DNA from 2 places in the Arthrobacter sp. CMU6 genome. Region 1 is predicted to be linked to the other one. Evidence: riboswitches for the same ligand, from Rfam matches in the RefSeq annotation. Region 1 holds a riboswitch; the other holds the start of a gene.

Region 1 (5,070 bases):
ATCGGCCAAACATCGCCCCGCATGGTGACACCGCCGCCATCGCTAACTCGGCAGAAGCTCCAACGGGAGGCCCGCGCCCCTTCCGAGTTTGGAGGCTGATGGCGGATATTACGCCAGAGTCAGACTTACAGGGACGCCAACGTTGTAAGAGTTGAGGCGAGAGCGTCTGCCAGTTCTTTCCCCTTGGTCACGAAATGCTGGGAAAACTGGTTGCGATGCTCTTCGTGCTCGTGAAAATGGTGAGGAGTTAAGACACCGGAGAATACCGGTACGTCCGTTTCCAGTTGCACTCTCATCAGGGCGTCCACGACACTTTGTGCGACGAATTCGTGGCGGTAAATACCTCCGTCAACTACGAGGGCAGAGGTGGCGATGCCGTCGTATTGGCCGGACGCTGCGAGCCGTCGGACGAGTAGCGGAATTTCGTAGGCCCCGGGCACTTGGTGGACATCGACGTTGGTGATGCCAAGTTCCTTGAGCCGCGTTTGAAAGCTGTCGACGGCGCGATCAACGATGTCAGCATGCCATTGGGCGCTAACAATCGCTACGCGGAAGGAGGAAGTGTCCAGAGGTGACAAGGGTAGTTCCTTTCTTTGGGAGGTCATTGGAGGATTCTTTCATGCTGATACTGACCTCGGCGCATATGTGTCCAGGCAGCGGGGCGGGACGCGGACTCAGTGATCCGGAGGAGCTCTTGGCGGTGCACCCTTCCATGGGCACCGCCAGGGTCTAGCAGGAGTTACTCAACCACTTCGCCGGTGTTCTCGTAGGAGGCAATTTTTCCGATGCGGCGGATGTGGCGCTGGTCGTTGCTGAAGGGTTCCTGCAGGAAGGCTTCGATCAGGGCCGCGGCCTCCTCGACGCTGTGCTGGCGTCCGCCCACTGCCACGACATTGGCGTCATTGTGCTGTCGGGCCAGCGTGGCGGTGGAGTGGTTCCAAGCGAGGGCTGCCCGCACCCCCTTGACCTTGTTGGCGGCGATTTGCTCCCCGTTCCCGGAACCGCCCAGGACGATGCCAAGAGCGTGCACGCCCGCTTCCTGGTCCGTTACCACCGCTTGCGCTGCAGTGATGCAGAACGCCGGGTAGTCGTCCAAAGCATCGTATTCCTTGGGTCCGTGATCCACGACGGCATAACCCTTCTCCGACAAGTGTTTGACCAAGTGGGCACTCAGCTCCATGCCGGCGTGGTCGGTGGCGATATGGACACGGGGAAGGTCATTGGGTGAAGTCACAGTTGTTGATTCCTGTTCAATTGAGCGGGCGCCCTCTGATGCGACCGGCTGTACGGCGGGAAGTCTTGCTGGTCCAGGGATTTAGGAAAATACGGGCTCTGTGGCTGCCTTGCGGGACGCGAAGGAGCTCAGCACGCCGGTCTTGGCCAGACCGCGGGTGGCGATCCAGGACAGCGCGCCGGCGATGATGGCGCCGGAGATGGCGGTGAAGATGATGTAAGCCAGCTTGTCCCCGGCGGCGTAGGCGATGTTCCAGCCCCACGGGGCGAACGAGTCGTTCAGGCCGCAGAACAGCCCGGCGCCGGCACCCGCCAGCAGCGAGACGGGCAGGTTGAACTTCTTGTACCGGAACGCGGCGAACACCAGCTCCGCACCCAGGCCCTGCAGCACGCCGGAGATCAGCACCGTGGTGCCGTACTGCGAACCCATGATCAGCTCGCCCGTGGCTGCCACCGTTTCGCAGAACAGCGCGGCACCGGGCTTGCGGATGATGAGCATGCCCAGCACCGCCGGGATCATCCAGCCGCCGGCGTACAGGCCGGTCAGGGGCGGGTAGACCGCGTTCAGTGGTGCGGAGATGAGGTTGGCGCCCTGGGACCAGGCCCAGAAAATGACACCTCCGGCGACGGCGATCAGCGCCGCCACCACGATGTCGGCCACGCGCCAGTTGTACCCGGACTTTTTAGCTGTTGCTGTTGTCATGATGGTCCTCCTGAGGATCAGGAGGGGAAAGCGCTCCCCGGCTGCTGGCTTTGGGGTGCCTGCGGCCGGACACTTTGAGAACTCGACTCCCTTGCGCCGGTACTAGCCGGATCAGGTTCGAGGGTCTGCGGTTGTCCGCACTCTCAGCGCCCACCCGCGGCTTCCTGGCTGTGCCAGTGATGCCCGACGGCGGCGCTCCCCTGTCGTAATGAATCTGCCCTTGGTGGGCTGGTCCCATTTATACACGTTCGTGCGTCCGAAACCACAGCGGCGTCCAGTCAGCTCAACGGTACGCCCTAGGAATGTCGCCAGCCCCCGCAGAGCGGCAAGCCCACACGCTGCCGGCCGCAAGAACTCTCCAGCCTGCGTCGATTACCACTGCCACTGAGGCGATCCTTGAGGATGCTCCGCTGGGAACCTGTCCTCCACCCCGTCTATTGACACTCGAATTGTGGGGTGGGTAACATGGATTCACATACAGTCACTACTGAATGGATATGCAAAATGTTAACTGCAGATGCTTCCCAGGCCGCATCCTGGCGGTCCCTCCGCCAAGAGGTGTTGGCCGGTGACGCCGACTTCCGCTCCAAGAAGTTGCACGAGCGTGCCCAGACCACCCGCCGCTCGATCCTGAAAATGATTTCCGACTCAGGCCAGGGGCACATCGGTGGAGACTTCTCCGTCACGGACATCCTGACGGTGCTTTTTGACGCTGTCATGAACGTCGATCCCGAGGATCACCGCAAGGAAGACCGCGACCACTTCATCCTCAGCAAGGGCCACTGTGCAGCCGCGCTGTACTCGACCCTGGCGCACAGCGGCTTCTTCCCGGTCTCAGAACTGGACACCTTCATGGCGCCGCTGTCGGCGCTGAACGGACACCCGAACAGGGTGAAGGTCCCGGGTGTCGAAACGAATACCGGCCCGCTGGGCCATGGCCTCCCGGTGGCCGTCGGCACGGCAATCGGTGCCAAGCTGCTGGGTACCGGCACCCGCGTCTTCGTCGTCACGGGCGACGGTGAAATGCAGGAAGGCAGCAACTGGGAGGCGCTGATGTCGGCCTCCCACCACAAGCTGGACAACCTGACCCTCGTCGTTGACCGCAACCGGCTCCAGCAGGGCGCGCGGACGGAAGAAACGAACGGACTGGACCCGCTCGATGCCCGGCTTGCCGCCTTCGGCATGGAAGTGCGGATCGTCGACGGCCACAACTACAACGAACTCATCGAGGCACTGAGCCCATCCACCACGGGTTCCCCCGTCGCCATCATCGCCAACACCGTCAAGGGCAAAGGCGTCTCCTTCATTGAAGACCGCGTCGAGTGGCATCACAAAGTACCGTCCAAAGAACAAACCCTTCAGGCTTTCCAGGAGCTGTCATGACGACAACAACCGTGCAGACCGACGCACCCACGTTCGACAACCGCCAGGACTTCGCGGACGAACTCATCAAGCTGGCCCGCACCAACGACCGAGTCGTCGCCGTGTGCAACGACTCAGTCGGCTCCAGCAACCTGACCAAATTCCGTGACGAGTTCCCGGACCGGCTGATCAACGTCGGCATCGCCGAGCAGAACATGGTCGGCGTCGGCGCCGGTCTGGCCAACGCCGGCTTCATTCCCTTCGTGTGCGCAGCGGGACCCTTCCTGACAGGTCGTTCCCTGGAGCAGATCAAGGCAGACGTGGCCTACAGCCAGCACAAGGTCATCCTGTGCGGCATGAGCCCGGGCATGGCCTATGGCGAACTCGGCCCGACCCACCACTCCGTCGAGGACTTCTCCTGGCTGAGGGCACTACCGGGCCTGGACATCGTCGTTCCCGCCGACGGAGCACAGACCCGCGCCGCCGTGCGCAACGCCGTGGCCGACCCGCGGCCCACCTACATCCGTGTGGGCCGCTTCAAGGTTCCGCACGTCTCCGAGGACAATGCCGGGCTGGAACGCGGAAAATTCGTCGTTGCCCGTGAAGGTACCGACGTAACCCTGATCGCTACCGGCACCGAAGTGTCCCGGGCGCTGTGGGCCGCTGCCTCGCTTGCCGGCGAGGGCGTCTCGGCACGAGTCCTGAACGCCACCTACCTGAGCCCCCTCGACGAGGACGCCATCAAGGATGCCGCCCGCCAGACCGGCGGAATCATCACCGCAGAGGAAGCCAACGTCGCCGGCGGCCTTGGCGCCGCAGTAGCCAGCGTCGTGGGCCAGCTGGAGGACGGTGCCCGAGTTCCGATGCGCATCCTCGGCCTGAAAGACCACTTTGCTCCGACCGGCAGCACCGCCTTCCTCCTGGACCACTTCGGCCTTACCGCCGACCATATCGCCGCGGCAGCACGCGAGGTTCTGAACCGTGACTAACCTGGCCCCTGCACCTGCCGGATCCGCCGTCGTTGTTGCGGTGGACCAAGGCACGAGCGCAACGAAGGCCCTGGTCATGGACGGCTCGGGCGGAATCATCGCCCGGGCGCAGGTTAGTCTCACGCAGCAGCACCCCCAACCCGGGTGGGTCGAACAGGACCCGCTCGTCATACGCGACAGTGTAATTAAGGCAGTCGCCGACAGCCTCAGCGGACTGGACGGCACAGTCCTGGGTCTGGGTGTGAGCACGCAGCGCGAGTCAGCAATGATCTGGGACCGTGAAACCGGACAGCCCTTGGGGCCGGTTCTGGGATGGCAGGACCGCCGCACCGCCGAGCAGGCAAAGAACCTGATCGGCGACGGTGCAGGCGACCTGGTTGGCCGGTCCACCGGCTTGCCGATCGACCCGATGTTCTCAGCCCTGAAAATCCAATGGCTGCTCGATGACGCTGACCCGGACCGCCGCCTCAGCAAGGCCGGGAAAATCGCGGCCGGAACCGTCGATTCCTGGCTGCTGAGCTGCCTCACCGGTGAACATCGGATCGAGGCGGGCAACGCGAGCCGCACCCAGCTCCTGAACCTGGATGCGGTCGACTGGGATCAGCAGCTGCTGGAACTCTTCAATGTGCCGCGCCAGGTCCTCCCGGAGGTGGTGGCATCCACCGCGGAAAGTTCCCCCTTGCTGGGTGGTCTGGCCGGAGGCTCCCGGGTCCACGCCGTCATGGGTGACTCACACTCGGCGCTGTACGCACACGGTGTCCGGGGTCCGGGCACAGTCAAGGC
Region 2 (5,070 bases), on a different contig from region 1:
ACGGCCACTTTTGTGGTCACTCCTGTTTCTGAAACGGGGTTGAACCCGCGTTCTGCACCCGTGGGGCGGGCCGTACTTGGGGGTTCGAAAAGGACAGGATCCAGACGCGGAGAGAGGGGCCACGCAGATCGAGTACCTGTCTATTGTGCCAGATCGTCCGCGTTATTTCGACTTGACATGCGGACGGAGGCTTATGGCGCGCTAGGAGGACCAAACGTAGAGGCCGGTCCTGCTGCCTTCGTCCACGGTGCCGGCGAGCTCTGCCAGCTGCCGCACGTAGTTTTTGGCTTCCCCGGCACCAAAGGGCATGTCATCCTCCGCGGCCCAGCGTTCGGCCACATCATCCAAAACGTCGCCCTCACCCTCGGATTCGTAGGTGAGGAGCTCGGCCAGAGCCCGGACCATCGCGGCCGGCACGCCCAGAAGTGAGTCGCTTGCCACGTCCACCATGGCCAGCTCGTAGTCCGCGCCCGCAGCGTGCACCGCGGCGCCGGCGAGGTCGCCGAGCTGCTCGATCTCAAAATCACTGATGCCGGCAATCCGGATGCCGTCCCCGGCAGCGGCGCCGCCTTCCAGCGCCTCTGCACGCTTGAGGGCGTCATTGTGGGTGGCGACAAACACTTCGGTGAAGCCCATGGATTCGTCCTCATTGCGTCGGCGGTGCATGCCCCGGCAGCGGCGGTGCCGGCCGGGGCTCTTCGAATGTCAGCCTAACCCAACCGGGTCCGCCGGGCTTAGCGCACTGGCTTATCGGACTGCAGCCTTACCGGACAGCAACGCGGAGGCGGTTGCGCCACGGATCCTCGAAGCGGAGCTCGGCGCCGGTGTGGTGCGATTCGACTCCGGCGACCCTGAGACGGTCGGCGAGGGCGCCGACGTCGTCCCCGGACGGGACCTCGATCAGGACCTCGCCGAGGCCCAGCGTATCCCGGCGCGGACCGGCACCCCGGCTGTTCCAGACATTCATGGCCATGTGATGGTGGTAGCCGCCAGCGGACACAAAGAGGGCCTGGCCGTGCCAGCCAGCCGTTTTTTCGAACCCCAGGGTGCCGACGTAGAAGTCATGGGCGGACTGGACGTCACCAACCTGCAAATGGACGTGCCCCACCCCCGCGTCGGCGCCGCGCTGGCCTTCCACGGACTCCTGCGTGAGGTGCTCCTGGAGGTACTTCTGCGGCGGCAGCGCCAGGCTGTCCATGACTACATTCTTGCCGTCCCAGGACCAGGCCTCGCGGGGACGGTCCCAGTAGAGCTCGATCCCGTTGCCTTCGGGGTCGGTGAAATAGAACGCCTCGCTCACCAGATGGTCGGCGCTGCCCACAAAGGACTGCGGCTCGTACTGGGCCGCGCTGGCAATGGTGGCGGCCAGCGAGGACTGTTCTTCGAACAGGAGCGCCGTGTGGAAGAGTCCGGCCTCGCCCCGGCCGGGAATGGTGAGGCCCGGAGCGGGAGCAAGGTGCACCAGCGGCGTCGTGCGCCGGCCAAGGTAGAGGCCGCCGTCCTGCTCGGCAACGACATCCAGGCCGAGAGCGCGCTGGTAGTAATCGGTCATGAGCTTCATGTCGCCCACCTTGAGCATGACGGTGCCCATGGTGAGGTCGGCAGGAAGCAAGTCCTGGCTGCTGTCTGCTGCTGTCATTGAATACTCCCGAATGTCCGGACCACCGGATTTCGGCGGCCTCTACATCTCTAAATTACTTGAAGCTTCAATTTATTCCTAATGCACGATCTTTCCCCGAAGCACCACATTCGCAAGGTTCCGGATGGTCTCCGGCACGGCGCGGGGGTCCTCCCGGCAGACTACGACGTCGGCGGCCGCCCCTTCCGCCAGGCCGTCGGCCCCCAGCCAGCGGCGCGCACGCCAGCAGGCCGCGTCCAGCGCCGCCGGCGCCGGAATCCCGGCGGCGTGAAGTTCGAGGATTTCGTCCGCAATACGGCCGTGGCGGATCACGCTGCCGGCGTCCGTTCCCGCGTAAATGTCGACGCCGGCCTCGTAGGCTTCCAGGATGCGCTCGCGACGGCGGTCCCACAGTGCGCGCATGTGTTCCGCATACCGCGGAAACTTCGGCTCGGCCTGGGCGGCGATGTCCGGGAAGGTGGCGATATTGATGAGTGTCGGCACGATCGGCACCTGCTGGTCGACCAGCCGCGGAATGTGCCGTGGCAGCAGGCCGGTGGCGTGTTCGATGCAGTCGATACCGGCGTCCAGCATGTCATCGAGGGTGTCCTCGCCGAAGCAGTGCGCCGTGACCCTCGCCCCTTCGTCGTGGGCGGCGCGGACGGCGTCCCGCACGGCTTCGGCCGGGAATGATGGCGCGAGGTCGCCGGCGGCCCGGTCGATCCAGTCCCCCACCAGCTTGACCCAGCCGTCGCCTTCCCGCGCCTGCTTGCGCACCGCCTCCACGAGGCCCTCCGGCTCGACTTCCACCGCGAAGTTCCTCAGGTACCGGCGGGACCGGGCCACGTGCCGTCCCGCCCTGATGATCCGCGGGATGTCGGCGCGCTGCTGGAGCCACCGGGTGTCGCTGGCGGCCCCGGCGTCCCGGACAAGGAGAGTGCCGGCGTCGCGGTCCGTGATGGCCTGGCGGTACGCGACGTCGTCGTCCACAGGACCGCCCGGGCCCAGTCCGATGTGGCAGTGGGCATCCGCGAAACCGGGCAGGACCCAGCCGTCCAGGACGGCGTCCGGCCGTTGCCCCGGAGGATTGAACGTCAGCTTCCCGTCCACGGCCCAGAGCCCGCGGCGTTCCTCGTCCGCAGCAGTGAGCACGGGTCCGCTGAATTCGATGATGTACGCCATGCTTCCAGCCTAATCGGCTCCCGCCACCGGGATCCTGACCTTTCCGGCGCGGGCTTCACGGTAGACGGGCACAATCCGGCGTGTGGTAGCTTCGTCTACGACCACACGGGTGCCCCTGCAGGGGCTGAGATCAGGCTGGTGCAGCCTGCGACCGTTGAACCTGTCCGGGTAATGCCGGCGAAGGAAGTGAGCAGTAAATTGAGCACCCAGAAACCACAGCTGACCCCTACCCAAATTGATTCAGCCCAAATCAGTGCAGCCCAGAGTGAAGCCGCCGGAAGTACCACGCAGTCACTGAAATCCCATTCACTGGCGTATCTGGAGGGGGACGGCCTGCGGGTTCCGGTAACGGAAATCGCCCTGGAGCCTTCACCTAACGGCGAGCAGAACGCTCCGCTGCGGGTTTACCGCACGGCGGGTCCGGGCAGCGACCCGGTGGTGGGCCTCGCGCCGTTCCGTTCGGAATGGATTGCGGCACGGGCAGACACCGAGACGTACCACGGACGTGAACGGAATCTGCTCGACGACGGCAAGTCGGCCGTGCGCCGTGGCGCGGCCTCCGCTGAATGGAAGGGCGCCAAGCCGGTGCCCCGCCGTGCGGTGGAAGGCAAGACTGTGACGCAGATGCACTATGCCCGGCAAGGCATCATCACCCCAGAAATGCGTTTCGTGGCCCTCCGCGAAAACTGCGATGTGGAACTGGTCCGCAGCGAACTCGCAGCCGGACGGGCCATCATCCCCAGCAACATCAACCACCCGGAATCGGAGCCGATGATCATCGGCAAGGCCTTCCTGGTGAAAATCAACGCCAACATCGGCAACTCGGCCGTCACCAGCTCCATTGCCGAGGAGGTGGACAAGCTGCAGTGGGCCACCCAGTGGGGCGCTGACACGGTCATGGACCTGTCCACGGGAGACGACATCCACACCACACGCGAATGGCTCATCCGCAACTCCCCCGTGCCGATCGGCACGGTGCCGATCTACCAGGCCCTGGAAAAGGTCAACGGCGAAGCGAACGCACTCACCTGGGAAATCTTCCGCGACACCGTCATCGAACAGTGCGAGCAGGGTGTGGACTACATGACAATCCACGCCGGCGTGCTGCTGCGGTACGTGCCGCTCACGGCGAACCGCGTGACCGGTATTGTTTCCCGCGGCGGCTCGATCATGGCCGGCTGGTGCCTTGCCCACCACCAGGAAAACTTCCTGTACACCCACTTTGACGAACTGTGCGAGATCTTCGCGAAGTACGACGTCGCCTTCTCACTGGGAGACGGCCTCCGGCCGGGCGCGACGGCGGATGCCAACGACGCCGCGCAGTTTGCCGAACTGGACACGCTGGCCGAGCTGACCCAGCGTGCCTGGGAGTACGACGTGCAGGTCATGGTGGAAGGTCCGGGGCACATCCCGTTCCATCTGGTACGTGAAAACGTTGAGCGCCAGCAGGAGCTTTGCAAGGGTGCGCCCTTCTACACCCTGGGACCGCTGGTTACGGACGTGGCCCCCGGATACGACCACATCACCTCGGCCATCGGCGCCACCGAAATCGCCCGCTACGGCACCGCCATGCTGTGCTACGTCACGCCCAAGGAACACCTGGGCCTGCCGAACAAGGACGACGTGAAGACCGGCGTCATCACGTACAAGATCGCCGCCCACGCTGCCGACCTTGCCAAGGGGCACCCCGGCGCGAACGAGCGGGATGACGCACTGTCCAAGGCCCGGTTCGAGTTCCGGTGGCGCGACCAGTTCGCGTTGTCGCTGGACCCGGTGACGGCCGAGTCCTTCCACGACGAGACACTGCCGGCGGAGCCTGCCAAGACGGCGCATTTCTGTTCGATGTGCGGGCCCAAATTCTGCTCCATGCGGATCAGCCAGGACATCCGGAACGAGTACGGCTCCGCCGAGGCGCAGGCCGCCCTCGCCGAGATGGCGGAGGGAATGCGCGAGAAGAGCCAGGAATTCCTCGCTGCGGGCGGAAAGGTGTACCTGCCTGAGCTTCGGCTTCCGGAGTCAGCCCGGAACTGACCGCTTTTGGGAGTTCCCGTCCGGCCGGCATTGGGGGCTGGCCGGGCGGGGTGTCCCGAAGGTTTGTCAGGGGGCCCCTGTCCCTCAGGATGCCCTGTCCCTCAGGATGCCCTAGGCTGCTGCCGCCGGCTGACCTCGGCGATGAACGACCTGATGTAGCGGTCGCCTTCCGGTGAGTCGTGGGGCCGGTGCCCGCCCGCAGCAATGCGGTGCAGGGCGCCCGTTTCCCGCAGGTACCC

Evidence for each region. A riboswitch is a leader RNA that binds a small molecule or an ion and turns the genes downstream of it on or off. The one in region 1 is predicted to bind thiamine pyrophosphate.
Region 2: it holds a riboswitch for thiamine pyrophosphate, as region 1 does, so the genes downstream of both, thiC (phosphomethylpyrimidine synthase ThiC) here and AC5RWD_RS03415 (ECF transporter S component) in region 1, are expected to answer to the same signal.

The regions. Positions count from the first base shown of each region.
Region 1 covers NZ_JBNHFL010000003.1:188,737-193,806, reverse strand. The annotation lists gene AC5RWD_RS03425 (6,7-dimethyl-8-ribityllumazine synthase) at 126-578, opposite strand; gene AC5RWD_RS03420 (ribose-5-phosphate isomerase) at 740-1,234, opposite strand; gene AC5RWD_RS03415 (ECF transporter S component) at 1,316-1,936, opposite strand; TPP riboswitch at 2,007-2,148, opposite strand; gene AC5RWD_RS03410 (transketolase) at 2,441-3,319, shown strand; gene AC5RWD_RS03405 (transketolase family protein) at 3,316-4,287, shown strand; gene AC5RWD_RS03400 (FGGY-family carbohydrate kinase) at 4,280-5,070, shown strand, end outside.
Region 2 covers NZ_JBNHFL010000026.1:54,691-59,760, reverse strand. The annotation lists gene rpsP (30S ribosomal protein S16) at 1-8, opposite strand, end outside; gene AC5RWD_RS17410 (hypothetical protein) at 202-636, opposite strand; gene AC5RWD_RS17405 (VOC family protein) at 764-1,639, opposite strand; gene AC5RWD_RS17400 (amidohydrolase family protein) at 1,718-2,800, opposite strand; TPP riboswitch at 2,896-3,003, shown strand; gene thiC (phosphomethylpyrimidine synthase ThiC) at 2,999-4,831, shown strand; gene AC5RWD_RS17390 (alpha/beta fold hydrolase) at 4,933-5,070, opposite strand, start outside.